Linked DNA regions of Agarilytica rhodophyticola. The protein of the gene in region 1 interacts with the protein of each later gene in a pairwise test. Links are inferred from orthologs where the notes say so. Each region holds a gene or a part of one and is shown on either strand. Other genes may lie near its edges. The genes, in order: cysE and cysK.

The links.
Region 2: the proteins of cysE (region 1) and cysK interact in binary tests that used the Escherichia coli proteins (3 or more experiments, as listed by UniProt). The link is inferred for Agarilytica rhodophyticola from one-to-one orthologs.

The regions. Positions count from the first base shown.
Region 1 is NZ_CP020038.1:1,500,024-1,515,874, reverse strand. The notes cover bases 8,425-11,222. They hold cysE (serine O-acetyltransferase), read left to right. Parts: upstream 8,425-9,301; coding sequence 9,302-10,144; downstream 10,145-11,222. Other genes in these bases: epmA (EF-P lysine aminoacylase EpmA), read right to left, coding at 10,199-11,137; BVC89_RS30110 (hypothetical protein), read right to left, coding at 8,425-8,816. Also shown: BVC89_RS06435 (serine/threonine protein kinase), read left to right, coding at 1-504; BVC89_RS06430 (hypothetical protein), read left to right, coding at 969-1,211; BVC89_RS06425 (DUF3014 domain-containing protein), read left to right, coding at 1,626-2,516; BVC89_RS06420 (DUF3108 domain-containing protein), read left to right, coding at 2,548-3,279; BVC89_RS06415 (outer membrane beta-barrel protein), read right to left, coding at 3,292-3,870; BVC89_RS06410 (RNA polymerase sigma factor), read left to right, coding at 4,279-4,866; BVC89_RS06405 (anti-sigma factor), read left to right, coding at 4,833-5,585; BVC89_RS06400 (leucine-rich repeat domain-containing protein), read left to right, coding at 5,723-6,484; BVC89_RS06395 (alginate export family protein), read left to right, coding at 6,471-7,733; more of BVC89_RS30110, read right to left, coding at 7,878-8,424; efp (elongation factor P), read right to left, coding at 11,243-11,812; EF-P beta-lysylation protein EpmB, read left to right, coding at 11,885-12,892; BVC89_RS06365 (hypothetical protein), read left to right, coding at 13,019-14,746; BVC89_RS06360 (GGDEF/EAL domain-containing response regulator), read left to right, coding at 14,861-15,851.
Region 2 is NZ_CP020038.1:2,747,130-2,762,360, forward strand. Bases 272-3,071 are described here. They hold cysK (cysteine synthase A), read left to right. Parts: upstream 272-1,111; coding sequence 1,112-2,032; downstream 2,033-3,071. Other genes in these bases: BVC89_RS11695 (hypothetical protein), read right to left, coding at 272-294; hflD (high frequency lysogenization protein HflD), read right to left, coding at 2,111-2,743; mnmA (tRNA 2-thiouridine(34) synthase MnmA), read right to left, coding at 2,759-3,071. Outside these bases: more of BVC89_RS11695, read right to left, coding at 1-271; more of mnmA, read right to left, coding at 3,072-3,883; BVC89_RS11715 (N-acyl amino acid synthase FeeM domain-containing protein), read left to right, coding at 4,492-5,136; BVC89_RS11720 (sensor histidine kinase), read left to right, coding at 5,136-7,217; BVC89_RS11725 (TonB-dependent receptor), read right to left, coding at 7,244-9,364; BVC89_RS11730 (response regulator), read right to left, coding at 9,449-10,150; BVC89_RS11735 (response regulator), read right to left, coding at 10,184-11,167; BVC89_RS11740 (transglutaminase-like domain-containing protein), read right to left, coding at 11,361-12,479; flagellar biosynthesis protein FlhA, read left to right, coding at 12,948-15,188.

The DNA.
Region 1 (15,851 bases):
TGCGGTCTTTTGCCGGACAGTTTAAAGGATGCCTACAGTACGTTGACCGAACACCTGCTCGATAAAATAGAAACAGTTGTCAGTACCATCGATTACACCCCCATTCGCCTGCATGGAGACTGTCACCCTGGGAATATCCTGGTTCGCTACGACCACCTTTTTATTGTTGACCTCGACGATGCGCGTAATGGCCCTGCAATGCAGGATATGTGGATGCTGCTATCTGGAGACAGAGCGCAAAAAACTTCTCAGCTATCTAGCCTCATAGAAGGCTACGAGGAGTTCTGCGAGTTTAATTATGCCGAGTTTGCCTTAGTTGAACCTCTACGAGCACTGCGTATGATGCACTATTGTGCTTGGCTAGCAAAACGTTGGAGTGATCCAGCATTTCCTCTTGCATTCCCCTGGTTTAACACCGAAAGATACTGGGCTGAACATGTTCTAGAACTGCGTGAGCAATTAGCCGAATTGGATGAAGCACCGCTATCTTTACAGGGCTTTTAAGACCAGTGAGTCATCACAAGTGTCGATTTTTTTAACGTACAAAAGCATTTATAAACGCCAAATCGATATGTGATAGACGAAATAAGAATTAGCAGATGGGACTACGGTAACACATCGCTTTTATCGATATCCAGAGCGAATATAGTATTCGTTTCTTAAGAATCATTTACTCAAAACGCCTCAAAGCTGGCATAAAAAACAACATTTTATGTCGGCTTGATTTACAAAAAATCCACAGCACACCTCTTTATCATATGCCAACCCGCGCCGTTAGTGACAATGCAAAATTGGCACTGTTCTAGCAAATGCTCTAGTCAATGCTTTAACAGTAACTCTGATAAATGTTTTAGCAATAGCGATAACCAGTACCCCAGAAATTGCTATCTCGATAAGTAACGACATAAAACACGGAAAAACATAAACCTTCAAGGTCGCATGTTGAGTATCATCTTACGGAGGCGGACATGACAAGAAAATATTTAGGTCTTATTTTATTATGTGTATCTTTTAGCTTCAGCAAGCACGGCTTTGCACTAGCAAATCAAATTGGCAATGAGCCCTCTTTTCAACTGGATCACGCGCAGACGAAGCAGATATCTCGCTCAAGCATAGAAAATACCTTGTCTACTAACCCTATGGATCAAATAGGACATGGATTTATCATATTGGCGGTTGTCGGATTGCTAGTTATTTGTCGAAAATCCTAACGTAAAAATTTAAGCGCCTTAAGTGGATGGCGCTTACAGCGCTCTTATAGCAAAGAGTGGGCACTACAAACAGACAATCCAACCATTATCGTCGCCCCATGTAATTTTTCTTCAGATCATTTATAGAAGCAATTTGGTAGGTAAGCAGGCGGCAAATGAACAAAAAACAATCTGCGCACCAAATTAAAACAACACCTCTTAAATCATAGATTCGGTCTAGATCACAATTTACACAAAAACATTTTTTTAGGTAAATGTTAGTGATAATTTCCATTCAGGCATGTGTAGAATACGAAACTAATCGACAGTTGGCATGTCTTTGTTTGTAGCTGTGTTTAATAATATAAATTTTATAAAAATTAATAACGCTCTCAGGCATAAACATTTGAAAGAACGAATAGAGAGCACATCTTTATGGAAAAAAAATTCCCGTTTATAGCGGTAATCGCTATTTTATTTAGTGCTGCTTTTCTCGGCTTTATCTATTGGTCTAGTGTACAAAAAGACCAAGTCATAGATGGAGAAACCGAACAAAATGCACCTGCAATAGACCTCGGTAGCATACCGGAAGAGACTGCCGCTCCTCTTACGGATTTAAAACCAGTTGTCCCAGACTTATCCGATAGCAACAGTAGCGGCGGCAACGCAGAAGATGCCCCGAAAGAAACACAACAAGCGACTCCCAAACCAACACCTGTACCACTGAATGACAGCGACGCGCACATAAAAACTCAGCTGAAGGAGTTTTCTGAAGGCAATAACATTATCGCATTACTAACTAATGAAGAAATTGTCCGTAAACTTGTACGTGCAATTTATGGCGTCAGCGAAGGTCGTATTGTGCGCCAATATCGCCCAATAAGTTCACCCAAAGGCAGCTTTGTTACCAATAAAATAGGACAACAAACTGCAGTTAGTGAACAAGAATTGTATCGTATTTCTCGCGATAACTATGCTCGCTATACTGACTATATTTCGCTACTTTCCATAGTAGATAAAGATGCGTTAGTGTCCTTATATTATCTCTACCTACCGACATTTGAAGAAGCCTATAAAGAATTAGGTATTGGTACAGGCGACTTTCACACAGTATTGTTAAAAGCCATTGACGTTATTTTGCAAGCCCCTGACATACAGGAAGCCATGCTACTAACACGCCCAAGCGTCAGATATAAGTTCAGTGATAAAAAACTTGAAAATCTACCACCAGCTCATAAGCTAATGTTACGCATCGGCGGTGAAAATAGCGAAGCGTTAAAATTAGAGTTGCGCGAGATTAAAAAGCGTTTAACTAAAGCTCGATAATATATTGATAATACGCGCTACGGAGTTCATTGTGTGTATCAGACTAGCTTTTTTTTGTTTAGTGTTTTTATTCACAACCTCGGTTGTTGCTAAAGAGAGACTGATTGAGAAATCGGTATACGATGGTAGTTATCGTGGCGTAAATATTACGATGATTCGCGAGCTGTACCATTTAAGTGATAAGCACTTTCGCTTGCAAGCCAAAGCTAAAAGTTTTTGGGGTACAATCAATGAAGAAGAAGAGTTTTATTGGTTTGAAAATGGTGAAATCCAGCCCGTCAACTATCAATATAGTCAGAGCGTGCTCGGCGTAAAACGCATCCGGTCGATAGCCTATAATTGGCAAGAGAGTAAAGCACTTAGTATAGATAAAAAAAAGCAAGTTTCACTGTCTTTGGAACCAGGTATATTAGGCCCGATGACCTACCAGTTAAAACTGCGACTTGACCTAGCAGCAAAAAAAGAGAATTTACAATATAAGTTTATTAATCGAGGGGCAATTAAAGACTATATTTTTAGCCCGGTGCATACCTTAAAGATAGAACATAAAAACTCCACCATCGAAAATGCCCTCTATGTAAAAAGAACAAATGAGCGTTCAGATAAACAGACCAACCTGTGGTTTGATGTGGACAAACACTTTGTTATTGCCTCCCTTGAACATATTAAAAAGGGCAAGCGACACCGCCTGTTTATTAGTTCAACGGAACTCTACCCTCCTCTGTCAGGTACACCCTATGCCGACTTTTCACAGGCTCAATAGGGCCTATGCAGATTAGAAGGTAAAGTAAAACCCAGCTCCGGCAAAGTTATTTTCAACCTTATCCGTCTTATATTGATTAATTTCTAGAGTAAAACCAAAGTTGCGAGCAAACTGATAGTCAAAACCAAAGCCTAGTGCGTAATCCCGTCCATCTTCTATGAACTCACTTGTGGGAGACTCACCATCGGGAACAGTTTCAAGTACGATGGAGCGTTCTACTTCCCACGCAAACAGACCTACACGGCCGAAAACAGAGAGGTGCTTAAAAATAGGCCACTTGCCAACAAAAGAAAACTCGGCCCCCATGGGGGATAAAGTATCTTCCAATTCATTGGCATCGGGCATGCCGTCGGCAGTCCCAACATCGTAGCTGCCTAGGTCAACATAAGCCACTTCAACAGAAAACTTTTCGGACAGTTGGTTGCCCAGGTATACACGAAAGCCAATATCACTATCGAGCTCTGGAGTAGGGTCGTCTTCACCCACATTGGGGTTACTCGCCCCTGCAGTTCCACCAAGATACACTTGCGCAAAACAGCAATTGCTTATCAGAAGCGCCGCCATTAACGCCAGTTTGACTACATATCTCATTTATCCACTCCAACTCGTCCTATACGCCACAGCACTTATCAATGAAGGGCGATTTTATATGATTACGCGCTATCTTGCGATTATCGCGGCAACTAGAGCCTGCTAACACTAAACAATCGAATTTTGGTCATCATTGCACATATATGCAAGTGGCCTAGTTCACATGTTTTATTGGCAACACACACCAATATTAATAAACCAGCATTTTCTAAAAGTCGCCTATTGTGGTAATTTAGGCCGCCCAAAAACGAGCAGGGATAAGGTATTTGGTATACCTTGAATGTAGGGGCTTTTGACCTTGCATTATCACTACTGATAGCGCCTAAGACCTGTTCATACTAACTGCAACTTTATGTGATATTACGTCGTATATTGATTAAACGACAAACACTGTTCATATGAGAGAATATGGATTCTAAAAACGAAGAACTTGTTGCGCTTATTGCACGATGTGCGATTAAGGATCAGGCTGCCCTCAAGCTGCTATACGAGCGTGTCAGCCCTTATTTAAACGCTGTTGCATACCGTATTTTAAAATCGGATGAAATGGCCAATGACGTGTTGCAAGAAGCCTTTATACAAATCTGGCAAAACGCAGACGCATATCGGCCCCATATGGCAAAGCCACTAACGTGGATGACCAGCATACTGCGCTATCGCGCGCTGGATCGTTTGGACAAAGAAAAACGCTATCAACAACACATTCAGAATGATGATGACAGCGAAGATATTTTTAGCACAATACCAGCAAACTCAAAAAGTGCGCCAGAGTCGACGGTTCAATCGTCGCAAGTGAGCCAACACATTATGATTTGTTTAGGGGGACTTAGCGAAAAAATTCGAGAGAGCATTAAGTTAGCATATCTTGAGGGGTTTTCGCGGGAGGAAATAGCTAATAAATACGACACCAACCCTAATACAGTTAAATCATGGCTCAGACGAGGATCTGAAAGGTTAAAGAAATGTCTAGAAACGAAGATAGAAATGACGGCATAACCACGACGTCCCTCGCCTTCGAATATGTCTCAGGCATTTTACGTGGCGAAGAAAGGGATCAAGTGCAAACACGTTTGCAAAGCGACGAGTCACTGCGCGCCGAGGTACGCTTTTGGGAGGAACAACTTATGGCAATACAATCTCAAGAGGAACGCCCTCCCATGCCGAGCAGCTGGGATGCCATTGTTGATAAGATTAATGCACCCAAGCATGAGCCAACACGGCAACAAGTAAGGGAGCAAGAAAGCCAGAAGACAGGTTTCAGCTGGGCCAATTTCTGGCAGTGGGGAGCACCGACATTTGCCGCCATAGCATTAATGTTCGTGATGTTCGGCTATAACCCTATCACGTCGCAAACATCAACACCGAATACTGACTATGTTGCGGTGCTTACTGATAATAGCGGCAAAGCCCTGCTTACTGCGTTAACTGCGCAGGAAGGTAAAAGCATGTGGCTAAAGTGGGAAATAGAGCAACTCGATGAGGACAGTGATGCTCAGCTTTGGGCAGTATCCAAACGGGACGGGGAAATTCGCCCTATTACCGTATTAGAAAATACTAAGATAGAAAAACTCGAGCTCAGCGAGGCTAATTGGCGATTAATAACAGATGCCTCCTATTTATTATTAACCAAAGAGGAAGAAGGCGGCTCAGCGATAGATGAACCTAGTGATATATTGCTGGCAAAAGGATTTTGCGTGAGGTTTAGTCAAAGCTAATAGATACATCTACATTGTAAATATAACAAATGGTGAGCGCTTGTTAACGCTATTGAGTTTATCGCGCCGCCTCCCTTGATCTTCAGCACACGCTTGTTGTAACGTAGGCCGCTCTATAATATTTTGAGATTTCACTTATGTTACCGGTGAGCCTACAGTCATATGTAAGCAGAGATAGCAAGCCGTATATTGATGTCGGCAAGTATGATTGTTCGATAAATAAAAACCTTGTAAGACTGCTATTACAAAAAAATGTAGCGGCATTTTCTGTAATTCTGAAAGTTGCGGTTGTCTGTCTTTTTGCTCAGCTGTCTTGGGCCGACGAGGCTGTCATTAAAGATGGCAAACTACGTCAGTGCCTTGAAAAAATTGGCAAAAAAAACAATTGGCAAACGCCCAGCCAGTTCACCGAAGTTGTCTGTCACAATAAAAATATCGAATCATTAGAAGGTCTCTCTCACTATAAAAACCTCGTTAAGATTTCGCTACATAAGAACAAAATTAATATTTTCGATGGTAACAATTTTTCTGCTTTACGCACTTTAAATTTAGGGCGTAATACTATTACAACGATAAATTTACAGTCTTTGCCAGAATTAGAAGAGTTATACCTGTTTAAAAATAAAATAACGTCCTTGAGCCTCAAGAATTTGCCAAAGCTAAAAAAGTTAAAAGCGAATTCTAATCTTATTACTGAGTTCTCCTATCAAGCGCTGCCTGAGCTCAATAAAATTTATCTATTCGATAATGAAATGGAACATATAGATATATACTCTTTACCCAGCATGAAATACATGGATGTCAGACAAAACCCAATGCCTGATGAGCTATATGAAGAGATGGACGAGTTAAACGGTATTACAATATTGCACGATGGTAATGCCGATGACTGGAATTAAGCATCTTTTCTCACCTCGTACTTTTTTACAAAGCACAGTCTATTTTATAGGCACGATGCTGATAGTAAGTGACATCCAAGCCGCTGACCATAAGCTCGACTATGGAGTGCGACTGCGTCATGCAGACCTAAAGGATGGCGAAGTAGACGGCCAGGCACAATCGGCGCTTATACGTCTTAATCTCGACTCTTCATGGACATCAAATCTGTCTACATTCATAGAGCTGGACTACGTGGAAACAGGCTCTGAAGATGAGCACAGCGATGGCGCTAGATTTAATGGTCAGCCAGCGATTCCAGATGTCCCAGGCTTTGATCTCAACCAAGTGCTTGTGCAATACGACTTTACCAACGGTCAAATCAAACTGGGCAGACAAAAGATTAACCTGGATAACCAGCGCCATGTAGGTGCTATGAGCTTTTGGCAAAATGAGCAAACCTTTGATGCTGCACGCGTAGACTTAAATTGGCTTTCCAGTTCACAGTTCAATTATATTTATATTGCTAATGCTAATCGTATAAGCGGAGATGATGCGGATGAGAATTTAGATCCTAGCGATATCAACTTCGCCCAATTCGCAGGTCGCAGACCACCGCCAGCGTTGGGAGATCACGAGCATAATACACATTTATTACGTGCAGAATTTAACGAATGGGACTATTCAAAATTAAACGTCTATTCCTACATTGTCGATAACAAAGACGTACCATTAACATCCGCCAATACAGTCGGTGCTAGTTACGCATTTAAATACAAGCCGACCACTTTCCAATACCGTGTAGAAGCTGAAGCAGCAATTCAAAAAAGAACCGAAGCCCCGACCGAACCAACGCTGCCTTATTATAGATTTGATATTGGTGTGGGAATAAAATCCTTCGAAGTCAGTTGGCGCTACGAACAATTAGCATCCAAAAATGGCATCCCTTTTTTTTCGGTGCTTGGTTCACTACATGAATTTCAAGGCTGGGGGGATAGACTTAATGCGCCACCAGCCAATGGCCTTGAAGACAAATCTTTTCGAATCACATGGCGAAAAGCCCCATGGAAAATCGACGCTCGCTATCACAGATTTGATGAAGAAAGTGGCTCACAGGATCTTGGAGAAGAATTTGATATGGATATTACATATAAATTTCTAAAGAAACATTCGTTTATGCTGCGCTTCGCAGACTATCAGGCAAATGAAAACACTAGTCTAGGTATTGAAGATAGACGCAGAGCCATTTTTAGCTATAGCTATAATTTGTAATAGTTACTTAAGTTGCAATAGTAGTTTATATGTGCAGTAACAACTATTGCTAAACAAAGCCCAATGGGCTTATTGAGCATTTCACTCACCAACTTGTAGCACGCTTTATACAAATGAAATGCTCTAAAAAAGAAAGTAACTAAACTATAAGTTACCTTTGAAAGTGTATATACCACCGTCAATACCATCATTATCGCCATCTAGCTGACGACCGAAAATATCCATAACAGATGAAATTGAAGGATTATTTATTTGCAGCTCGATACTATCAACGCTATTCATATCGCCCAAGTAGCTCACATTTAATATATTGCCAATAGCCTGCACTTGAATATCGCTGCTACCAGCAAGAGTTTTGTTGCCTCCGCTAACAAGATATAAAAGCACAGTGTGTTCAGATAGTGTAGATGCATCTAGTTCAGCACTGGTTTGTACAGAAAAGGTAGTGCTACCTTCAGTTTCGGACAACTGTGTACCGAACACTTTTGTGCTGGTAGTTACTGAAGCCCCCTGCATTGCGCCATTAGCAATCCAGCTGCGTATCATAGCAATTTGCGCAACACTCAGTGGCTGACGGCCAAGGGGCATTCTCCCACCAACAATATCAGGTCCACCTTCGACTTTTCTGACCAGATAACTATCGTCAGGATTATTGGGAGTAACTCTCATAAGCGAAGCCACCTCCCTTGAAGTCACATTTACCAGGTTGTTAAAGCTAGTAGTAGCATCATCCAAACCCAAACCTGCAGACGGAGAAGCGCCACCATGACACTCAGCACATGAAGGAGTGAATATCTGATCCTGTATCTGCGCTAAGGTAGCGACAGGAGTCGGGGTAGGCGTTGGCGTGGGCGTTGGAGTAGCCGTCGGCGTCGGAGTGGGCGTCGCGCTGGCATCAGGGCTGGGGCTAGGTGTCGGTGTTGCCGCGGGAGTTGGCGTTGATGTGGGGTTATCAGCAAATGCATCGCCATCATCGCCAGAGCCTCCACCGCAGGCAATTAATGTTGATACCGAAAGCGTAACGAGAACAACTTTCGTTAACCTTAAGTGATTCAAGATAGTACTGGTCAAAGAAGATTTCATTATTCTCTTGTCTCCGATTGATGATGAATTAACAAATAAAAAGAGATACGGAGCGCCAAAAAGAAAGGTTGCAGCCCACTATCTATCATACTTTACACGCGATGACATGTTACAAGCCTTAAATATCGCAAACGATAAAACAATACAAAGCCTTTAAAGTATTCATATGATGCACTGGAATGACAGACACGAAAACATCTATTAGAGCCAAAGCCTTGTCTGCGTCACATTTTGACCCAATTCTAATAAGGGTCTCGTTCCGGCGACACAAACACATATTACAATACACTGCTTTCATACAATTAATGCAGTTTTAAGCTTGCCTTAAACTTGTTCACAGATAACACTATGGTTATCGTATTAAAGCCATTTATGTTATTCAGCACGAAATAATCACTAAATTATATGAACTTTGAAATAACTTTCGGGTTGAAAAAGGCATAATGACCCTAATTATTATATGGTAATGATGTATTGGAGTAGATATGCAAACAGGTCAAAAAACCGCTGTTTTCAGGCAACAAGACTCTATTTGGCAAGCGATATGCGAGGAAGCTAAGCATCAGGCAGAAGTTGAACCTGCCTTGGCTAGCTTTTTCCATGCTACCGTACTTAACCATAATACCTTAGAGGATGCGCTAAGTTTTCATCTAGCAAATAAATTGGCGAATCCGGCTATTTCGGCGCTGCAAGTTAGAGAAATTATTGAAGAATCGATAAGACAATCAGGTGATAAGACCGACTGCCTCAGTGAAGCGGTAAGAGCTGATATTGCCGCAGTATATGAACGCGACTCTGCCTGCGATTCTTATTTACTCCCCTTCTTATACTTCAAAGGCTTTCACGCGCTACAAGCCTATCGTGTTGCACACTGCCTTTGGCAAAATAAGCGGGAATCTATGGCTTATTTTCTGCAAAGCCATATTACTGTCACTTTTGGGGTGGATATCCACCCTGCGGCAAAAATTGGCAAAGGTATTATGCTTGATCACGCCACCGGAATTGTCATTGGAGAAACAGCAGTGATTGGCGACGATGTGTCGATCATGCAGGGAGTAACACTTGGCGGCACCGGCAAAGAAGCGGGTGATCGTCATCCGAAAATTGGCAAAGGTTGCTTAATTAGTGCAGGAGCAAAAATCTTGGGTAATATCACCATAGGTGATGGTGCTAAAGTAGGTGCCGGCAGTGTCGTCCTCAACTCAGTTCCCGCCCATACAACAGTGGTCGGTGTGCCAGCAAAAGCCATAGGTACACCTACTAGTGAATCACCAGCCCTAGAAATGAATCACGAAATACAGTGCGACAAGAGCAATAACAAAGGTTAACACCAGAGATTAATCGAGTTTATTTTAGGGCCTTTTAAAAGGCCCTAATTGCTTTTATAAGTGTTCAAACGCAAAAGCAATTGTCTGGTCAATAGATTGTTGCCCTTGAAGGCACATAAATAATCGATCAACCCCTAGAGCAACCCCAGCACATTCGGGCAACCCCGATTCTAATGCCGCCATAAATTTAGAATCTATTTTTACTTCTTTACGTCCAAGGCTTTTTCTTGAAGTAACATCCTGCTGAAATCGCTTAAACTGTTCTTCTGCATCCGTTAATTCCCAATAACCATTGGCCAGCTCCAAACCACACCAGAATAGTTCAAACCTCTTTGCAACAGGCACGCCTTGCTGGTTTTCAGTGACCCGGGCAAGAGCACATTGGCAGGCAGGATAATCATATACCACTGTAGGTTTTTTTAAGTGGGGCTCTACTTGATGACTAAATAATAAATCCAACCACGTACTCTTATCATCACCTTGCCAATGGACATTAAGTTGCTCTGCCGCAACTTTCTCAAGTTGCTCCGCTGTCGCGTAATGAGGATCAATACCTACCTTTCGCTCAAATATCTCGCCATAGGAAACCCTGTCAACACATTCACCCGGTTTTAAACATTGGATTAACTCAATAACTTCTTCGATCAGTTCTTTATCCGTATAGCCTTGGTGATACCACTCCAACATAGTAAATTCTGGATTATGACGTTTACTTACTTCATCGTTACGAAACGCCTTGGCCAAGGAATAAATTGAGCCAGAACCACCTGCCAATAAGCGTTTCATAAAAAACTCAGGAGAAGTCTGTAAATAATAGGGGGAGCCATTAACATCTAAATCTAGCGCACAAAGATGCACATCCGTTACGGTAGAAGCTCCTATTGCAGGAACATCCACTTCTATGATCTTCCTGCTAGCGAAAAATTTACGAATATTAGATAACAGTTGAGCTCGCGCAATTAAGGCGTCTCTGTCTAGTAACGACTGCCACATAATTGAAAATACACGATTGAAAATATACTGAAATTTTACATGTAGGATAAAACTCAGAAAAATGCAGGAAGCACTTTTCTGAGTATCGCAAATAAAAATGCGATGTTATTTACTCGCTCGACCTAAATATTCTCCAGTACGCGTGTCTACACGCACCACTTCCCCTTGAGAGACGAACAGTGGAACTTTAACAACGGCTCCAGTAGATAAGGTCGCAGGTTTGGTTCCGCCCTGGGCAGTGTCACCTTTCAAGCCGGGATCAGTCTCAATAATTTCAAGCTCAACGTGATTAGGGGGTAATACCGCCAAAGGCGCACCATTATATAGAGTCACCACTACTTTATCTTGCTCGCGCAACCACTTAGCACTATCGCTAACGGCATTCTTGTCGGCTTGGTGCTGTTCAAATGTATCTGGCTCCATGAAATGCCAAAACTCACCATCGTTGTAGAGATATTCCATTTCGACATCCATAACGTCAGCAGCTTCAAGAGATTCACCAGATTTAAAGGTTCGCTCCCAGGTTCGGCCCGTTTTAAGATTTTTTAGTCGCACTCGGTTAAAGGCTTGACCTTTACCCGGTTTAACAAATTCGTTTTCAACAATGGAACAGGGGTCCCCATCGAGTAAAACTTTTAAACCACTTCGAAATTCATTGGTAGAATAGCTAGCCATTTTGTCCTCAAAAAACTTATTAGATACACTGGAACCTGTTAACAGCCCCTAGTACTGTTGGAAAAAGCGCTAATGATACCTCGAACGATCCCTACATGGCAGACTAAAAGTTGGCAAGAAGAGCTTTCTGACCTAATAACTCAGCCAGAAGAGCTATTTTCACTACTGAATTTGCCTGCCGAGCTCTTACCTGCTGCACAAAAAGCACACACATTGTTTCCTCTGCGAAGCACCCGCGCGTATGTCAGCCGTATACAGCAAAATAATCCCGACGACCCCTTACTCAAGCAAATTCTGCCCCTTGGTGAAGAGTTAATTGAAACACCCGACTTTGTCGATGATCCTCTTGAAGAAGAGGACTTCACCCCTGTTCCTGGCCTGATACACAAATATCATGGACGTGTATTATTGATTGCGGCAAACCAGTGCGCGATTAACTGTCGCTATTGTTTTCGTCGTCACTTTGATTACCAACAGCACGCCTTATCACGTCAACAATGGCAACAGGCATTAGACTACATAAGCAACAACAAAGATGTTGAAGAGGTGATTCTTAGTGGCGGCGACCCTTTGGCAGTTTCTGACCGCCAACTTTCTTGGTTAGTAGCAGCACTCGCTGAAATTCCCCATGTAGAGCGCCTGCGCATTCACAGCCGTATCCCAATTGTTGCTCCTTCACGCATTACCGAAGAATTGTTGGCAACATTAAAAGACTCAGGTCTATTGGTAAGCCTTGTCATTCACTGTAATCATCCACAAGAGATTGACGAAGAGGTAGCAGCAGCCCTTACCGCCCTAAAGAATAGCGGCATCATTTTGCTTAACCAATCTGTTGTATTAAAAGGTGTCAATGATACCTCGGAAACCTTGATCACATTAAGCAAGAAGCTTTTTCAATCGGGAGTACTGCCTTACTATCTACATTTGTTAGACAAAGTTAAGGGATCATCACATTTCACAGTAAATGAGGTCGATGTCCTCTCGCTAAATCGCACGTTACTTGCTAATCTACCGGGGTATTTGGTGCCGAAATTTGTAAAAGAGGTACCAAATGCGCCATCTAAGGTTCCTATCATCTAAAATAAATAATATTGAAACCTCAGAAACATCCAGCTCTGGAATATAGGAGTGTGTAAATTAGTTCAATGATTGATATATGGAAACTTGGCCTTAGGTGCTCATCGGTATTAAAGGGAATAGTAATAGATGAATGATAATGTAAAGCCTAGCCAGTTATTGAAAATGATCAATTTACCACCGGCCACCCTACCACGCTTAAATTTTTGTGGTAGCAATAAGGCCAGTGGCGTAAGGGAGTGGGTAGACAGTTTACTTGCGACCAAAGTTATGCATACCAGCAGTAAGTTGTATCAGGCAATTCCAGAGGTATCAAGGCTTAAAACAGACTTTCAAAATCGTTTCGAGATTTTAGAGATACTCCGCCCGAGTATCCAATACTCCATTTTAGGTTTGCAAAAGAGCTTTTTGAACCAGCCCCTTATTCTGCCAGAGAGCGCGCAGAAGGCTGTTCTTGTGGCTCAGTCACTGCAAAAAAATATGATCGATGGCTATGTTGCTACGGTAATGCAAATTGCCCAGAATGGCCGCGCCAATAAACCTACATTAGATTTACTGACTAAAACCATTCACCGTGCGATTACCGGCATAGGATTATTGTTTTTTCGCAATTATCAAATATATGCTAGCCCACCGGCAAATATGTGGTCGATACTCAATATCTTGTATCAGGTTGCCAGTTACTACGACCTCACCAAAACACCAGTAACAGATATCACCCTAAAAACTACACGGGCGTTGAGCATAGAAAATGCCTACAGCCGTGTACTAATGCTCGCTTGCGCCAAAACCAACCAACTTAGCCAAGCAGAGATCGAACAAGCATATACCGCTTTTGAAAGTTGGTGCCAAGCAGTGTCGATTAATGCAGGCTTGAGCGATGAGAGCGAAAACTTTTTTGCCGTTGACCTACTTAGCAGTCAAGGCCCCATTTTCAAATCAAAAGTACAAGCACAAAACAGCGGGCGCTTTATTGAGCTTGATTATACAAGCTTACTTAGCCAACTCTCTAAACAGTCCGCGGCCTCCGAGGAAAACTTAAGCGCTGGCACCAAAATCACCATAGCGAAGGATTTTTCACCGCCACTACTCAATCACCTTATACAAACTTGGAGTAATGTTGCACAAAGAAAATACGAACGAAAAAACATCGAATCTCCTGCCGACGTGTCTATCGGGTTGACCGACTGTCATTTCTTTATCTGCAACGGCCAAGATTTTGACTACTTTTTGCGCAGCTCGGGCTCTCATGAGCCTCAGAAAATCTCCCGTTTTTCGCAAGGATTAACACCTGCGTCTCATTTAGATAATTATCAAAACAGCTCTGCGCCGGTATATCGTGTATCATTACAAAATAGCAGTGCGGGTGGTTACTGTATTTTGTGGCAAGGTGACATTTCAGCCAAGGTTGTTGCAGGCGAAATTATAGGCATAAAAGAAATTGGTAAGCGCACTTGGTCAATAGGTGTTATACGCTGGATGCGTCAATTAAAACAAGCATCACAGCTTGGCATCCAATTGTTGGCAAATAATGCCAAACCTTACGGTGTTGCACAAAACTATGATATGGGCGGCTACTCTGAATATATGCGAGCATTTTTTATTCCTCCTTCAAAATTCGGCCACGGCAACCCTACGCTCCTTACCGCCTTCGCTCCCCTTCAAGAGTTCGATAAAATTAAACTTATCGATGGTGAGCGAGAGTGGACAGCCAAACTCGAACGAGTAGTTTTTTCTACTAAAAACGTGCAACAATTCCGCTTTAGAAATTTGGATAGTGGCGATGCTCAAAATACAGGCTCAAAAGACACACAAAAGTCTCACCAGCCCAAAAATTTTGATTCATCATGGGAATAAGATAAATCACCCTTATCTTATACCTTTGGATACACAGAGAATTTATATTCCGCCATGTATGTATTCTCTGTTTATAATTCGTATTTACTAAGGTCTAGTAGCTTTCTTTAAACAATGACAATCAATAGCGCAACCAGATTACTTATACTCAACGACTCAAGATCTGAAGCCGAACGCCTAATTAGTATGCTGCATAATGCAGGCAGACCTGTGCGCGCTCAGCATATTGACAGCCCGGAAGCTCTCAGCAAACTTTTACAGGAAAAAATTTGGGACCTTATGATTGGCATTGATAACTGTGCCAATGTTCCCCCCGTCGAAGCCATTCGACTTATTAAACGTTTGAATAAAGATGTGCCGGTTATTTTACAAACCGATCGCGATGGCTCCCTACCTATTGTAGAGGGTTTGAAGCTCGGCGCTGCCGATGTTGTTACGCTAGATGAAGATCAGCATTTACTCTATGTCATTCAAAGAGAATTATCTAATCGCTCACAACGGGAAGAGCGACGTTTTTCAGAGCGACGTTTTAATGAGGTAGTGCGCAACAATCAACAACTGCTAGATAGTTCGAGGGACTCAATAGCTTTCGTGCAAGATGGCATGTTTTTATATGCAAATGAATCTTTTGCTGAACTTTTAGGTCATGAAGCGCAAGATGATATTGAATGCATGCCCGTCATTGATATTGTTAAAGCGGAAGACCAATCAAAAGTTAAACACTTTCTAAAAGAGTTCATGATTAAAGGCAGTGATATTGAAGCCACTGAACTTAAGTTTGTCGCTCAAATGAGCGACGGCACAGACAAACCTTTGGCTGTTGATGTCTGCAAATCCACTTATGAAGAAGAAGCTTGCATACAGTTTTTAATACGAGCTAAAGCAGTCAATAACCAAGAACTTGAAGCTCAATTAGAACAAATTAAAAATAAAGATATGGCCTCAGGCCTATTTAACAAACACTACTTAGTAGACAACTTGGACAGTGTTGTTGGTGCCGCTATCAATAAAAAATACAACAGCGCGCTGTTCCATATAGGCATCGACAACTTTCTCGATACTGTGCAACAAAAGTTAGGCATCGCCTCGATTGACGCTGTTATCG
Region 2 (15,231 bases), 1.2 Mb from region 1 along the record:
TGTGTCACCTAGATAACTGATCTTTAATATCTCAGAATTATCTGCACTAATTTCTGCAAAATAAAAACAAGTATTTCTGACATCACAGAAAGTATTGTTCGGATCATTTAAATCAAACTCAGGCATAGTCGCGAGTACGGATTCGACTTCTGCCCTAGTATCACCTACAGATATTCCTATTGGTAGTGATTCACCTGGTATGACGACTCCTTGAGTGATATCTGCGAAGCTAGATTGACTAAAAAATAAAGACGTACCGAGAATGGCTGAAAAGCAAGTGTTTTTTATATTCATTTCTTTACTACGATTATTGTTGTGTGTGAGCAAATAATAATAAACAATTTTATTAAATTTAATATATTTATTTATTTGGAGTGAGATCTAATTACCATTATTGTGTCTCTAATATATTATTTTTTTTTGTATAAATCCCGTCTAGTTAAAATTGCTTTTTAAGTGGTGTGAGGGTTTTTAATATTGTCTGCTTTGAAAAATATAAAATTATTTTTTGTTAAGTTTTATAAATGTCATCTATATTTATTTTATTAATAAAATAAATATAGTTGTGCCAGCGGATATGCGACATTTTTATTTGTATTGTTTGTTTTTTATATCGCGCTATGTTTGGATTGTTGTGTTAGATGGATGTAGGTAATACTTCATTTTCCTGGTATAAGTTTGTTAAAACAATGAGTCTATAGAAGTTAAAACTGCAAGCTTATAAAAACTAAAAAATTTTTTTTGTTAATAAAAAAATCTAACTTGCTATTTTCTGTTGCTGTGTTTAAGGCACTAAAAGTATTTTGTTACAAATATCTTTAGATATAGATATGTATAGCCTTTGACTGTATATGGTGCTTATTAATAAAAAGCGAGAAATTGTCTTTTTAGGATAAGTCTGTACATCGGGTATTAATATAAATTGCGCTTGTTCATTGTGCTGGTGGGGTGTAATAGCGATTTGCTAACAAGCGGGCATATAAAGGTAGGTATATTCTAAAATGTTTGGATAAAAATGTTAACTTATTGTTGTGGTCTGATTGTTAGTTTTGCCTTATGATTTGCTCTTTTATGTACGAAGTATAGCCTTTCCGCTAGCAGGTAAAACATTATGAAAGCACAGACGATTTTAGAGACAATAGGCAACACTCCTCATATCAAAGTCCAGCGCTTATTTGGCGCTAAACAATCCGTGTGGATTAAGAGTGAGCGCTCAAATCCTGGAGGGTCTATTAAAGACCGGATCGCTTTGGAGATGATAGAAGCGGCAGAAAGAGAGGGTTCTCTAAAGCCTGGCGCCACTATTATTGAGCCTACTTCAGGTAATACCGGCGTTGGTTTAGCTATGGTGGCTGCGGTGAAAGGCTATCGTTTACTGCTGGTGATGCCCGAAAGCATGTCGATAGAACGTCGACGTTTAATGCTTGCCTACGGCGCTACTTTCGAGCTAACACCAAAAGAAAAAGGTATGGGGGGCGCCATTGCCAAGGCGCAGGAATTGTTAGAATCGACTCCCGATGCCTGGATGCCACAACAATTTGAAAACCCCGCCAATATTGATGCACATGTTCAGCATACCACCCAAGAAATCCTTAACGATTTTTCCGACGGCTTAGATGCTATTGTTACGGGTGTTGGAACCGGAGGACATATTACCGCTTGTGCGAGGGTTTTGAAGAAGCAATGGCCGAATCTCAAAGTTTTTGCTGTAGAGCCTGAAGCGTCACCTGTAATATCGGGAGGTTCACCTAGTCCGCATCCTATTCAAGGTATTGGCGCGGGATTTATCCCTAAAAACCTTGATACCGAGCTACTTGATGGCGTTATTAAGGTCGATGGAGATGATGCAAAAAATATGGCGAGAAGATGCGCAGCGGAAGAGGGGATGTTGGTCGGTATTTCCTCTGGTGCAACGCTGGCTGCGATTCAGCAGGTATTGCCTTCTCTACCTGACGGCGCTCAAGTGTTAGGCTTTAACTATGATACTGGGGAGCGTTATCTTTCTATTGAAGGGTTTTTGCCGCAAGAGTAGCTAACAAAGGATATTCTTATATTGTAAAGTAGGCATGCCGACCATGATTTTCGTGAGCATGTCTACTGTTTAAATAATTCAATGAATGCGTGTTTCCTCAACCAAAATCTTACACTCTTCGATTATTTTATTGCGATAAAATAATAGCTGCCATCGACTACCACCAATTTGTCGCCAAAGGGTAATGGCTCGGATAGCCGCAAGCAGTAACACGCGCACTTGTGCCGCAAGTCTTGGCTGTTGTAAATAGCTATATTCTCCCGTGACCTGAATGCGGTATTGAAACTTACTTATTGTATCGGTGTATATGTCAGCGATGTTCGACACAACATTTTCGTGGGTTTTGCCGAAGTGCTGTACTTGGTATTGTGCTTTTTGTAAGCGAGACCCAATGATGTTCATCACATCATTGCGCTTGGCTAAACGTTTTTGAATGTGAATAACACCCAGCATATAGCGCAGCGCATCCGCGTTTTTGGGATCTCTATGGGACTCTAATAAGCTAAGCAATATTTGTAAGCCGAGCCGCAATTGCTGGACTGATCCGAATACAGATTCAGTATTTTCTGGGTTTTGTTCAAATAAGCTATCTACCGCTATTTCAAATTCCTCACTCCTGAGATAGCCCGTTTTTGCTAATTGTTCTACTAAATTTATTGCTTGTGCTGCGCCAGCTAGAGCTATCGCAATATTTCTCCACGTTTTTTCCAAAATAAAACCTTAAGATTAAATTTCTTCAGCTTTCTGGATAATACCGCCACCTAGGCAAATATCACTTGTATAGAATACAACCGATTGCCCTGGCGTTATTGCTCTTTGTGGGGTGTCGAATTCCACACGTACATCCCCATTATCTAAATAGTGCAGTTGGCAAGCCTGATCTGCTTGGCGATAACGGGTTTTCGCCATACAACGCAAACCATCTTGTGGTGTTTGGTTGATCCAGTGCATTTGATTTGCAATCAAAACCTTAGCAAACAGAAGCGGGTTTTGGCCTCCTTGAACAACCAGTAAAGTGTTATTGTCCAGGTTTTTACGCGCTACGTACCAGGCTTCTTCTTTCGCACCATTAACCCCACCAATACCAAGGCCTTGACGTTGGCCAATAGTGTGATACATCAAACCTTGATGTTCTCCAATAACCTTGCCTTCTTCAGTGACAATATCGCCCGGTTGTGCTGGTAAATAGGTTTGCAAAAAATCTTTAAAACGGCGCTCTCCAATGAAACAGATGCCTGTACTATCTTTTTTGTTGTGTGTCACTAGGTTATTGGCTTGTGCAATTTCTCTTACTTTCGTTTTTTCCAACTGGCCAATAGGGAAAAGCGTTCGGGAGAACTCTTTGCTACCTACAGCATGTAAGAAGTAACTTTGGTCTTTATTTTCATCCAAACCTTTACAAAGTAACGTTTGATCTTCAGCCTTGCGGGTCTGTGTATAATGCCCGGTGGCAATAAAATCTGCCCCTAGACTATCAGCGTATTCCAGAAATACCTTAAATTTTATTTCTCTATTGCACAAGATATCGGGGTTTGGTGTACGCCCCGCTTTGTATTCTTGTAAAAAGTCCTCAAATACGTTGTCCCAGTACTGCTTAGCGAAGTTTGCTGTATGAAGATGTATGCCTAGTTTTTGGCATACAGCGGCCGCATCCATAAGATCTGTTGCTGCTGTGCAGTACTCTGTACCATCGTCTTCGTCCCAGTTTTTCATAAACAAGCCTTCTACTTGATAGCCTTGCTGCTTGAGTAGAAGCGCCGAGACTGAAGAATCAACACCGCCAGACATACCAATAATAACCTTGGTGTCTTGTGGTGACTTTTCCTGTGGCGACCTTGCTGTGGATGTCATGCCCTCAAATACCTCATAAAAACTGACCGCTTATATCCAATAATGAAACATATTCTAACGAAAAGAATAAACAATCTACCTTATTTTGAGGCTTTTTGGAGAATTTCAAATAGGGATACAAAGTTTTATTTTTGGCACGCCTATTCTTTTGTCAATATATTGATATGATTTGTGTTGTTTTATATGTCAGCAGTGATTGTAATGTTTTGATCGATTTCTGCAGGTATGAACTCCAATCTAGCCCTATCTCTTATAAGGAAATACCTTACAAGGAATAAGTGGCTGGCTTCATAAATTCGATATTTTGGCGCGAAAACCATTTTTGAAGTAGCTCTAGTGTGTTTTTATCAGAAAGAGTTCATTTTTAAATGTACTCGGGAACAGCTAGCTAACTACTAGAAGCTCATGTGATGTATCTGATGCACTCCATTAAAGAAGGTTTTGGAATATTAAGTCTTTTCTTTATATGAAAATGGATGGATTTTGAAGATTTCGGGAAGTATATCCGAACATGACCCTGTTCACTAGGGTGCAGACGACAATTTTTTGCTCTTCTCAATAAATCACTGGCGCCAATTTAAAATAAAAATAGCTTTAGGGGTATTAAGATGTTACTGAAATCCATACAGCAATATCCGAATGTACAGCAAATTGATTATAATATGCTTGCCGCAACAGGACCAATGCTAGACAGGGTATACTCGATGCGGTATCGAAGTTATAGCAGCGAAGGATATATAAATAGGAATAACTCTGAAAAATTTATAGATAGTTATGATGCTCTGCCCAATTGCACATCATACCTAATGTATCGAAATGGTAAGGCTATGGCATCTATACGTGCGTGCAGATATGATCCTAAAGAGAATATACCTATTCCCTGTATGGAGATCTTCAAACAAGAGTTAGCTCAAAATATTGGGCTGGACGTTCCTTTTGTCGAAGTCAATAAATTTGTTGTAGATCCCCGTTTTCAGAGGTATGGCGGCAAGCATGCGAGACTGATGCTGTTTTCATCTATTGTTGAGGAAACCTACAAGTACAATGTGCAAAATGTTGTTATTGCTGTTCGCCCTGAGCATGTTAACTTTTATAAAATGTTCTACTGTAAAACCATTTCAGATGTAAAGGCGTATCCACATCTTAACTTCGAAACAGTATTAATGGCATGCACAGATGTGGAGCGAGCGAGAAAGCTTATAATGTCACGTTCTAAGCGACTAGCGCAATCTAAGTGTGGACAATTTCATTAATGAACCAGTACCTAATTACAGCGTTGGTGGATATTGTATTAGGTATCATTGCCATTCGAAAACGAGATAATCTTGCAGCCAAGGCTCTTGCTTACATTTTATTTAGCGCAAGTGCGTGGTCGCTAGAGCTATATGCACTTAGCTCTCTTAATAATATAGATATTTTGAGTGTGGTATTCGGGGTTTTGCGATGGGGAATGTTTTTGATTCCGCCTTGCTTCGCCTTGCTTACATGGCGTCTGGTAGGGGGGCGCTCTCAGTTCTTTCTCAATGTTATTATTATTCCAGCATTTGCTTTTAGCTTGTTGCTGTGTATCACTAATGTGTTTGTTTTTCCCTCGGTTCTGACAGCGACAGATTCAGGTTACTTGCCCAAAATTGACGCTATTTACTATGCCTTTATTGCGTGCTTTTTGTGGAGCTTTGCCGGTGCTATAGGTTTATCTATTATTTGCTATCGCTCTGCTACAAACAGGGAGAAACAGCGGGTTAAGTGGTTGTTGATCACTATTAGTGTAAGCTTTATTGCCGGCATGTCTAATATCTTTTTTATGCCTCACCACTTTTATTTGTCCAAGTATATGAGTTCGCTAGCGCATATACTATTTGTTGGCCTATTATTTTATTCTACCCTCCAGCATCACCTTATGGACTTGCGCTCTGCGTTGGGTGTTAGTATTGCAAGAGGACTATTGCTCGGTATTACCGTCTGGTGCTGTTTCAAATTCACGTCTTTTCTCGAACCTATTAACGAGTCGTCTGGCAAAATTATTGTTTTTATAATGTGTATGGTTTTTGCGTTGGAGCTTTATCCCAGAGTTCTTCAGTTTGTATTGCCTAATACGCGACGTCTTTTTGCCAGTGATAGTTATGATTTTGATGAAACTCTGTTAAAGCTGCAACATGCGCTCAATGAGTGTGTCAATTTAGACGCTCTTGTTAATACGTTAGATTACTATCTTCTTCAGGTTGTTAAGATTAATAATTATTCTGTTTTGCTGGTGAAGCCAGATGCTAATACCACAACTTCAACCGTTGGGGCGTTTAAAGCTGATAATAGAGTTTCTATTATTGATGGTGATGATTCATTTGTGTTGTGCTGCTCGGGTTTTAATGGCTTTATCATGACCGACGAGGCGCAAACTGAAATTCAGCCGGCACTTAATAAAAAGCAAGCTATGCTGAGTTTTTGCGTTAAGCATGACAGTCATGTGATGGCGATTGTGATGATGGGCCCACTATTTGGACATTCCTACTATCGTTACGACGATATTCGCTTGTTTGAATGGTTACAGGTGGAGCTAGGGCAGCATTTTCATAGAATTGATCGCTTGGAAGAAATGCAAACGCAGCTAGGGCAAGCCAAGAAAACACTATCAATGCTTGGTGTAATGAACCATTATCATCACGATATCAAAGCGCCTCTGGCTATTATCGATGGGGTTTTGTCTAACGATATCTATGACAAGGAAAAGCAAAAAAACATTGTATTAGAGCAAGTTGAGCGGGGCTCTCGTTTGATTGCTACTATGGCTGGGATATTGAAAGGCGAGCGCAAACGTAAGGTGCAGCCTCTGTCTTTACCTGATGTGGTAAAGGATAGTGTATTTTTGTTTAGCCAAGGTATCGATGATATTCATTATGCTTTTTCAGATATTCCGAAAATAATGGGGGATGCGGATGATCTGAAAATTCTCGTTATTAATCTTGTAAAAAACGCGATGGAAGCGCGTCGTTATGGTGAGAGTCTGGTTTTAACAATTTCTACTTGGCAGACAGAAAATCATGTGTGTTTGTCAATCACCGATACAGGGGCGGGAATGTCTAAAGAACTGATTGCGAAACTATGGGACGATGTAAGTAGCAACAAAGAGCTTGGCAGTGGCATTGGTATGCAGGCTATTAAGCGCATTGCTGACGAACATCATGCGCAAATCGATGTTCGCAGTATCGAAGGTGCCGGAAGTGAGTTTATTTTTAAATTTCCCCTGTCAATAGCTGTCTACAACGATAATGTAGCTTCTATTAAGTCTTCATATACAAATAAAAAAGACCACGTCAACAAGCCGCTTGCAGGTTAGAGACTGATAACAACCTTTCTTATCATCTACTGAGTATATTTTATTGTTAAGCCATAAGTTCTAGGGGCTTCATAGAAGCCTCTAGGAATCTGCGCAAAAGATAGTCCACGACTTCTTAAATAAAGCTCATCTGTAAGGTTTTTGCCCCATAATGAGAAAGTCCACTGATCCCCCAGATTTAAGCCAAGATTAGCGTTTAAGGTATAAAAACTATCTAATGCGAATGCATCTGAGTTATCAGGATTAGAGAAGTAATCATCAGAGTAGCTGTAGTCTAAATGAAAGCTCAGTTCACTATTTCCCATAACTGGGTAGAGAACATCTATCGCAGAATAGACCTTAAGTTCAGGTGAATTTGGTAAATCATTGCCCGAGAAATCGTCGCCCGCACGATTGCCATTTTTAAACTCGTCAAACTGTGCATTTAGGAATGTAGCATTGAATGAGAAGTCCACATACCTATTCACACTGAGGCGAGTGTCAAGTTCAATACCTTGGGTAGTTGCTTCACCTGCATTGGTTAACAATAGAGTGGTAGCTCCATCTGCTAGAGCAAACTGAAAAACCTGGAAGTCATTAAACTTGGTTAGGAAAGCCGTTGTGTCAACTCTCAATCTGCGATCCAAGAATTCGGCCTTGTAGCCCAGCTCATAGCTTGTTGCAAACTCTTGATCAAAATTTATATCTTCCAGTGAGGTGACAAAGTCGGCATTCCAGCCACCGCTTTTCGCGCCCCTAGAAATACTGGAATAAAGTAAACCATTTTCGCTTAAATGAAAATTAATACCAATTTTAGGTAAAAAAGTCGTAAACGTTTCATCGTCTACAATACTGCCATTAGTAAAAAGCCCGGTTGTATCTTGGATGGAGTACGTGAGATCTTTTTTCTCGCTTTGTAGCCTTGCCCCTGCCGTAAGTTCTATTATTGGTGTAATGCGGTAGTTACCATGAGCATATAAAGATAGCGATTGATTTTCCAACATTCCTGGTGTTTGAACAGATGACAAACCACCTGTTGCTTCTAACTGTGTCGAGCCGCGTTGAGTTTCAATTTCTTGATATGAAATGAATGAGCCAATAACGAAGTCGAACTTCTCGTAACGGTCGGATACAAGCCTAAATTCCTGTGTCCACTGCTCAAATGCCTCATCAAATACTGTAAAAATTGCGGGTAGAGGAGAATAGTCTTCTTCGCTTAACTCCTGGTACTCACTCCGTCGATAAGCCGTTATAGATATAAACTGAAAGTTGGAATCGAAATCATAGGAAGAGTTAAGTGATCCTCCCCAGATTTTACGGCGCTCAAACTCTGGCGCATTATGGGCTACCTGTCTTGGGTTTGGTGTGAGACTAAAACCTCGAAAAGTGGGATCATCCGCAATCGCTACTGCATTAAGTCGATTCGCTTGATCTTGCAGCCAATCGAAGTTGGCGGTTAATGTCAACTTATCATTGGGTAACAACTGTACCTTTAGTCTTGAAGAATCTAAATTGGTCCCTTGTAACTTGCGATTAAGTGTAATGTTTTCAATAAAACCATCAGTTTCAATTGTATTTAATTGAATGCTGGTGAGCACTTTTTCGTTAATGGGTATATCTGATTGCAGCGTTAAACGATGATGATTGAAATTGCCTGCTTCTACACGGATTGTGTTGCTAAATTCTTCCTTAGGTGCTGCTGTAATAATATTAACTGCACCGGCGATAGTATTGGCGCCAAATAAGGTTCCTTGAGGGCCTTTTAATACTTCGATTTGTTTAATATCACTTAAACTTGAATCAAAGGCTGAAGAGCGACCAAGAGGTACATCGTCTATATAAACTACGACACGCGAGTCAACGCCAATATTACGTGAGAAGTCACCCACACCTCGTATAGCAATTTCTCCTCGTGTCTTTCTTCCTCCCTGACCAAAATTTAAGGAGGGGGTTGCAAACTCTATGTCGCCTAGGCCTCTAATATTTGAACTTTCAAGAAACTTACTGTCAAAGAGTTGAACTGAAACTGGTACCTGAAGCAGGTTTTCATTGCGCTTTTGTGCTGTAACAATTAGTTCTTCTAGCTTTAGCTCATCGTTGGCGTAACTAATGTCACTAATAGCGATGAGCGTGGTGGCTAATGTACTTAATATGGGTAGTGGTTTCACAATCTTCTTAACGTATATCTTTCTATTTTAATGTTTTAGCTTAAATAAGTAGCTCTTGTATTGGATGCATGCACAATAACTGCATCAATTCGTCAAAGACGCTATTAAATCATTAAATGAGTCGCGTTTTAGTGGTTTGTCGAGAAAACCGTTAAATCCACACCGTATTAATTCTTCACGTTGAGAATGGATTGGCATATTGCTTAAACCAATAATTAAAGTATTTTTATTGATAAAGCTTCTAAGTTGTTCAACTGTCTGAGGGCCTGCTAGCTCTGGCATTTGTATATCCATTAAAATGATATCAAATGTGGACGATTGGCACTCTTTAAGTGCCAGGCGACCGCTAAGTGCATGGGTGATCGTGTGGCTGGAGCCCAGAGCAGCTTCACCAATATCATGGTGGATATCTTCGTCGTCTACTAACAGAATCCGGTAGTTACCTTCGCGGGGTAAGGCGACAGACTCTTGTTTTGCTGCACCTTTGTCATTCGCCTTGTTGTGCTGAGCGTTGAGATAACTTTTGTACTGGACTAATGTACGTTGGATACTTTCTAAATTGCTATAGATCAGCTCGGGGGCTTTTTCTATCGCAGGCCGTAAATGCTCAGGTATCGCCTCACAATTCTTTGTCTCTAGCGTTTGCATGATCGCCTCAAAATATTGCTTGAGTAGGTCGGCATTGAGTTGAGCAATTGTTAAAGGCGTTGAAATATTATGCGCGAATGTGGCCGATACCGTGTCGATATCACTATCGGGATCAAAAACTATATGACTTTTGGCCATGCTTGGTTGCGCCTATATTAAAGTGATTAAAGCTTAATGCAGCCTGTTAGAGGGCATTTCTATATAGTCCTGATAGCAGGTCAAGCTTTTAAACCTTTTCTCAAGTAATGCGCAGACGTATTCCTGGTTGCCATTAATACGTTGAATCGGATAGATATTTTGGCTCCACGCTTCGAGTCTTTTTTCATCAAAAACACCATCTTCATTTTGAAAGAATGGCACATGACTGTGTTCTTCAAGGGTGCTTATGCAATCGCTAGAAGCTCCCTTTTCTTGTACTTCCTTGATTGAATTACGATACTCATCCTGCGTCAAAACGATAAGGCGACTAATTGTCCCAAATTTATCGATCAGTAAAAATCCCCCAGGATTAGTAACGTAATAGTACTCAATTGCGCCCAGATCCTCGCATAATTGCTCAAAATAGTCGGCAAAATCCGAATCGTAGAGGAAGGGGATTTGCTGTTTGGCATCGTGGCTGGAAAGTGGCATTAAATCGGTAAAATAACGGTTATTTAACGTGCTAACAATTGATGTTAGTCGAGTGGTCAGCTCTTCTTCACTTTTACCAATATAGAAGTCTATCAAATCACAATTCAATGCATGTATTGCTTGCTTTTCGTTAGCAACGCCGGTTAGCAGTATCTTTTTTGCATTAGGGCTTGATATCTGTGAACACAGATCGAGACCGTTAAGCTGTGGCATACTGAAATCCACAACTATTACCGATGGTTCGGCAAAGCGGTTCAACGTATCTAGCTTTCTGCAGATTTGATTTTGAGGTAAAACCAATTTACTAGGCGTATTAATATCAGGAGAAAGTGGTTCGCCTTTACTAAAGTTTTCGCTAAGTTTGAACTGCGATTCCACATAGGCAAGACCTTCATGAGGATCGCTGAAAAGCTTGAATACAGCTGGTTCTGACTTTAGGGTTAATGAATTTAGAAAATCTCTATTATCGTCTATATAAACCGTTGTGGTGGGATGATAATAAAGACTGATTTCAGGTTTTCCCATGTAAAAGTTTCTCCAGATGTATTTGCCCCGTTTGCAACTGAGAACAAACAGTTATTTTCGAGCAGACTATATTTTCTAAGTTTAACGTAAACTCTTATCTGACAAAACTCTCAAAGCATAAATAGGTGTTTTTGCTGTCTTTTTTTTAGCTTAAATGTCCTTTTTTTGTCCTTTTTGGCGTTCTAATAACACATCAGTGCGCACCTGCTAACGCATTTAACTTGCGTTGATAGCGAAGTTTGTATTCTTCTGACTCAGCTAATTCCATAGACTTCCTAAGTGCTTTTTTAGAATTCTCTATATCATTCTCATAATAGTACGCGACAGCTAAGCCGTGGTAAAAATCTGGTTCTAATTTGTGAATTTTAATTGCAGCCTTAAATAAAGCCACGGCCTTGTCATATCGTTTGGCTTCTAGCTCAGTGTTGGCTAATTTTTCCAAGTAGTAAGGGTTCTTGCGTGCATATTTTTCGGCTCTTTTGGCATATGCCTGAGACTTGGTTTCATCCCCTAACTCTGAATAGAGGATATAAATATTACCGATAGCGGATCTATTCTTGGAGTTGTATTTCAATGCTGCTAAGTAGGCTTCTTCTGCAGCTTTGAAATCACCCAAACGTTTGTATGCCACGCCTAAATTCGACCATACAAAATCAAGTTTTTTATGTGTTTTGATCGATTTTTTAAAGTAGGCGACGGCCATAGAGTATTTTTTCTGATTGAGGTAGGCGACTCCCAAGTTATTATAATATTCAGCTTTTGCTTGGGCATCTGTAATCATTTTTGATACCACTTTGCTATCGCCAATCTGGTCAAAATAAGCTTGGTTGAACTCCACCAGAACTTTCGCCCGAGGTAAACTGACCACCACATTAACGTGCCCTGGCACTTCATAAAAGCCGTCGCGTCGGCGCCATTGACGCTCAAGGTTTACTGTTTGATAACGGGCCCTTATTCCTACATATCGTGCGGTAGCGATAAATAAATTGGCCAATGAAATACAGTTGCCAGAACCGTTATAGAATGTTTCTATGGCTGACGCTGTGAAATATGCATTATATCGAATATTGTATTGGGCGGGATCATAGAGGAGAGTGTGTAGAGCTAGGAGGCGTTGTCTTTTGCTGGGGAGAACTTTAATTTTTTCATCGAGGAGCGTTTTAATTTCACTATTTAATGCCAATACATCGACATCTTCCACGATAATATTTTGATTTTGATCGGGTAGAGGCTCTTCGATGTTTACCGCTACCACTTGAGTCGCCATCAGCAGTAACAAACTCACCACCGGTGTGAATTTTACATAAGACATGGCTATCACCTCCAGGTTTATAATTTTTTTGAGCGTAACCCTGTGCTGACATAGATATATATTATATAGCCTGTTATATCTATCTCTTGTTGTCGTAGTTTACCTCAATTTATAGACTTTTGTCGCACCCAATTAGTTGCACTTAACTATTCGTTTTTTCATATCAGCAATCAATAACATCGCGATAACTTGAGTTGCGGTTGAGGTAGGAGCATGAAGCTTTTCGTCATAATAAATAAAAATGCAAGCCAGGGATGGCTTGCTCATTGGCCTTAGGCCAATGCGAATCGTCCAATGCCAGCAAAATCACACTTTTGCGTAAAGCATTTGGCGATGACTTATGACCCAAAGGCAGGAAGCCTTTGGTCATAATAAATAAAAAGTCAGGTATAGATTTTGCGATAGGTTTTGTAAAAGTAGGGAATACCGCCCGTATGCGTCAATAAAATGACTTTTACAGAGAAAGATATGGCTGAACCTTTTTTCCAACATTTAAAATCCTTACCTGCAAGCATGTCCGCAGACAATGCTTGGCAAAATGTTAAAGGTTTAAGCCGAGGTAATTTGAGTGTACCAATACTGCTATTAATGCTGCTTGGTATGATGATGTTACCTCTGCCTCCTTTCATGTTGGATGCATTTTTTTCTTTTAATATTGCTTTATCTATAGTTGTTCTTTTAGTAGCTGTGTACGCCTTGCGTCCACTAGATTTTGCTGTATTTCCTACCATTTTGCTAATTGCTACCTTACTGCGTTTGGCTTTAAACGTTGCCTCCACCAGGGTGGTGTTACTGCGTGGGCATGAAGGTGGTGACGCTGCTGGCAAGGTTATACAAGCTTTTGGTGAAGTTGTGATTGGTGGTAATTATGCGGTAGGTCTAGTGGTGTTTATTATCCTCATTATTATCAACTTTGTTGTCGTAACTAAAGGTGCTGGGCGGATTTCAGAGGTGAGTGCGCGTTTTACTCTGGATGCCATGCCTGGCAAGCAGATGGCTATAGATGCCGACCTCAATGCTGGTATTATCGATCAAGATGAAGCCAGAACTCGCCGCGCTGATGTGGCGGCAGAAGCTGATTTTTACGGTGCTATGGATGGCGCAAGTAAATTTGTGCGCGGTGACTCTATTGCCGGTATTTTAATTCTTATTATCAATATTGTCGGTGGACTTGCTGTGGGTATGGCGCAGCACGACCTCGAGTTTGCCGATGCTACGCAAAAATACGTGCTGTTAACTATTGGTGATGGATTAGTAGCTCAAATTCCTTCCCTTTTGCTGTCTGTCGCGGCGGCAATTATGGTAACCCGTGTTAACAGCTCTGAAGATATGAATCGCCAAGTACTTTCGCAGATGTTTGAATCTCCGAAAGCTCTAGCGGTAGCCGCTGCGATCTTATTTTTAATGGGGATTATTCCAGGAATGCCCCATATTCCTTTCTTAGGATTAGCAATTATCTGTGCTTTTTTGGCTTACTACATCCATTACCGTAAGCAAGTAGAGGTGGTTGAAGAAGGAGGCTTTGTTGGTAAAAAAATAGGTGGCGAACCACATGCTAAAGACATTGGTGGCAATGTCAGCCCTGCACCAGCACTTGAAAACCACGCGAGTCCAGCGCCTGCGGAGCAAAGTGAAGTGAGTTGGAATGATGTTCAGCCAGTTGACATCATTGGTCTGGAGGTCGGTTACCGTCTTATCCCTTTGGTAGATAAATCACAAAATGGCGAGCTATTAGGGCGCATTAAGGGCGTTCGTAAAAAACTGTCGCAGGATCTGGGTTTTCTTATTCCAGCCGTCCATATCCGCGATAACCTAGACCTGCTCCCAAGCGCTTATGGCATTACTTTGATGGGGGTGATGGTGGGAGAAGGAGAGGTTTTTCCCGATAAATTTTTAGCGATTAATCCAGGGCAGGTATTTGGTAAGCTCGATGGTGTTAAGACTGTTGATCCTGCGTTTGGTTTGGAAGCGGTATGGATTGATGAGAGTAAGAAAGATCAGGCACAAACCCTAGGTTATACTGTGGTTGATCCCAGTACTGTTGTTGCTACCCATCTTAACCAAATTATTCAGGCACATACCCATGAGTTACTCGGCCATGAAGAAGTGCAAAAATGGTTGGATTTACTCGCGGAAAAATCGCCTAAGTTGGTGGAAGAGTTAATACCCAATACTATTGGTATTAATCAGTTACTTAAAACCTTACAGTCATTGTTAAAAGAACAAGTTCCCATTCGTGACATGCGCACTATTGCCGAAGCGTTGGCAGCTAATGCAAGTAAAAACTCTGATATTAATACTCTTACCGCGATTGCTCGTGCCGCACTTTCCCGTCAGATTGTTCAGAACATTGTAGGACAAGAAAATAACTTACCAGTTATTACTTTGGATTCCGCGCTGGAACAGTTGTTGCTTCAGTCAGTACAGCAAGCACAAAAAGCTGGCGCGGGTGAAAATGCATTTATCGAACCGCAGTTGGCAGAGCGATTAAATAATGCTTTGGTAAATGCGGCTAAGCAACAAGAAATCAAGGGTAAAGTAATTGTGTTGTTAGTATCCGCACCAATACGTCATTTGTTATATCAGTTTGTGCAATTCAATATTCGAGATATGCATGTATTGGCATATAACGAAGTGCCGGACAACAAGCAAATTACCATTGAAGCAAGTGTTGGTGACGAAGTTTTAAATACTAAACCATCGCGTTGACACTCAATAAGCTAATACCCAATAACTGGGCCTACATGAACAA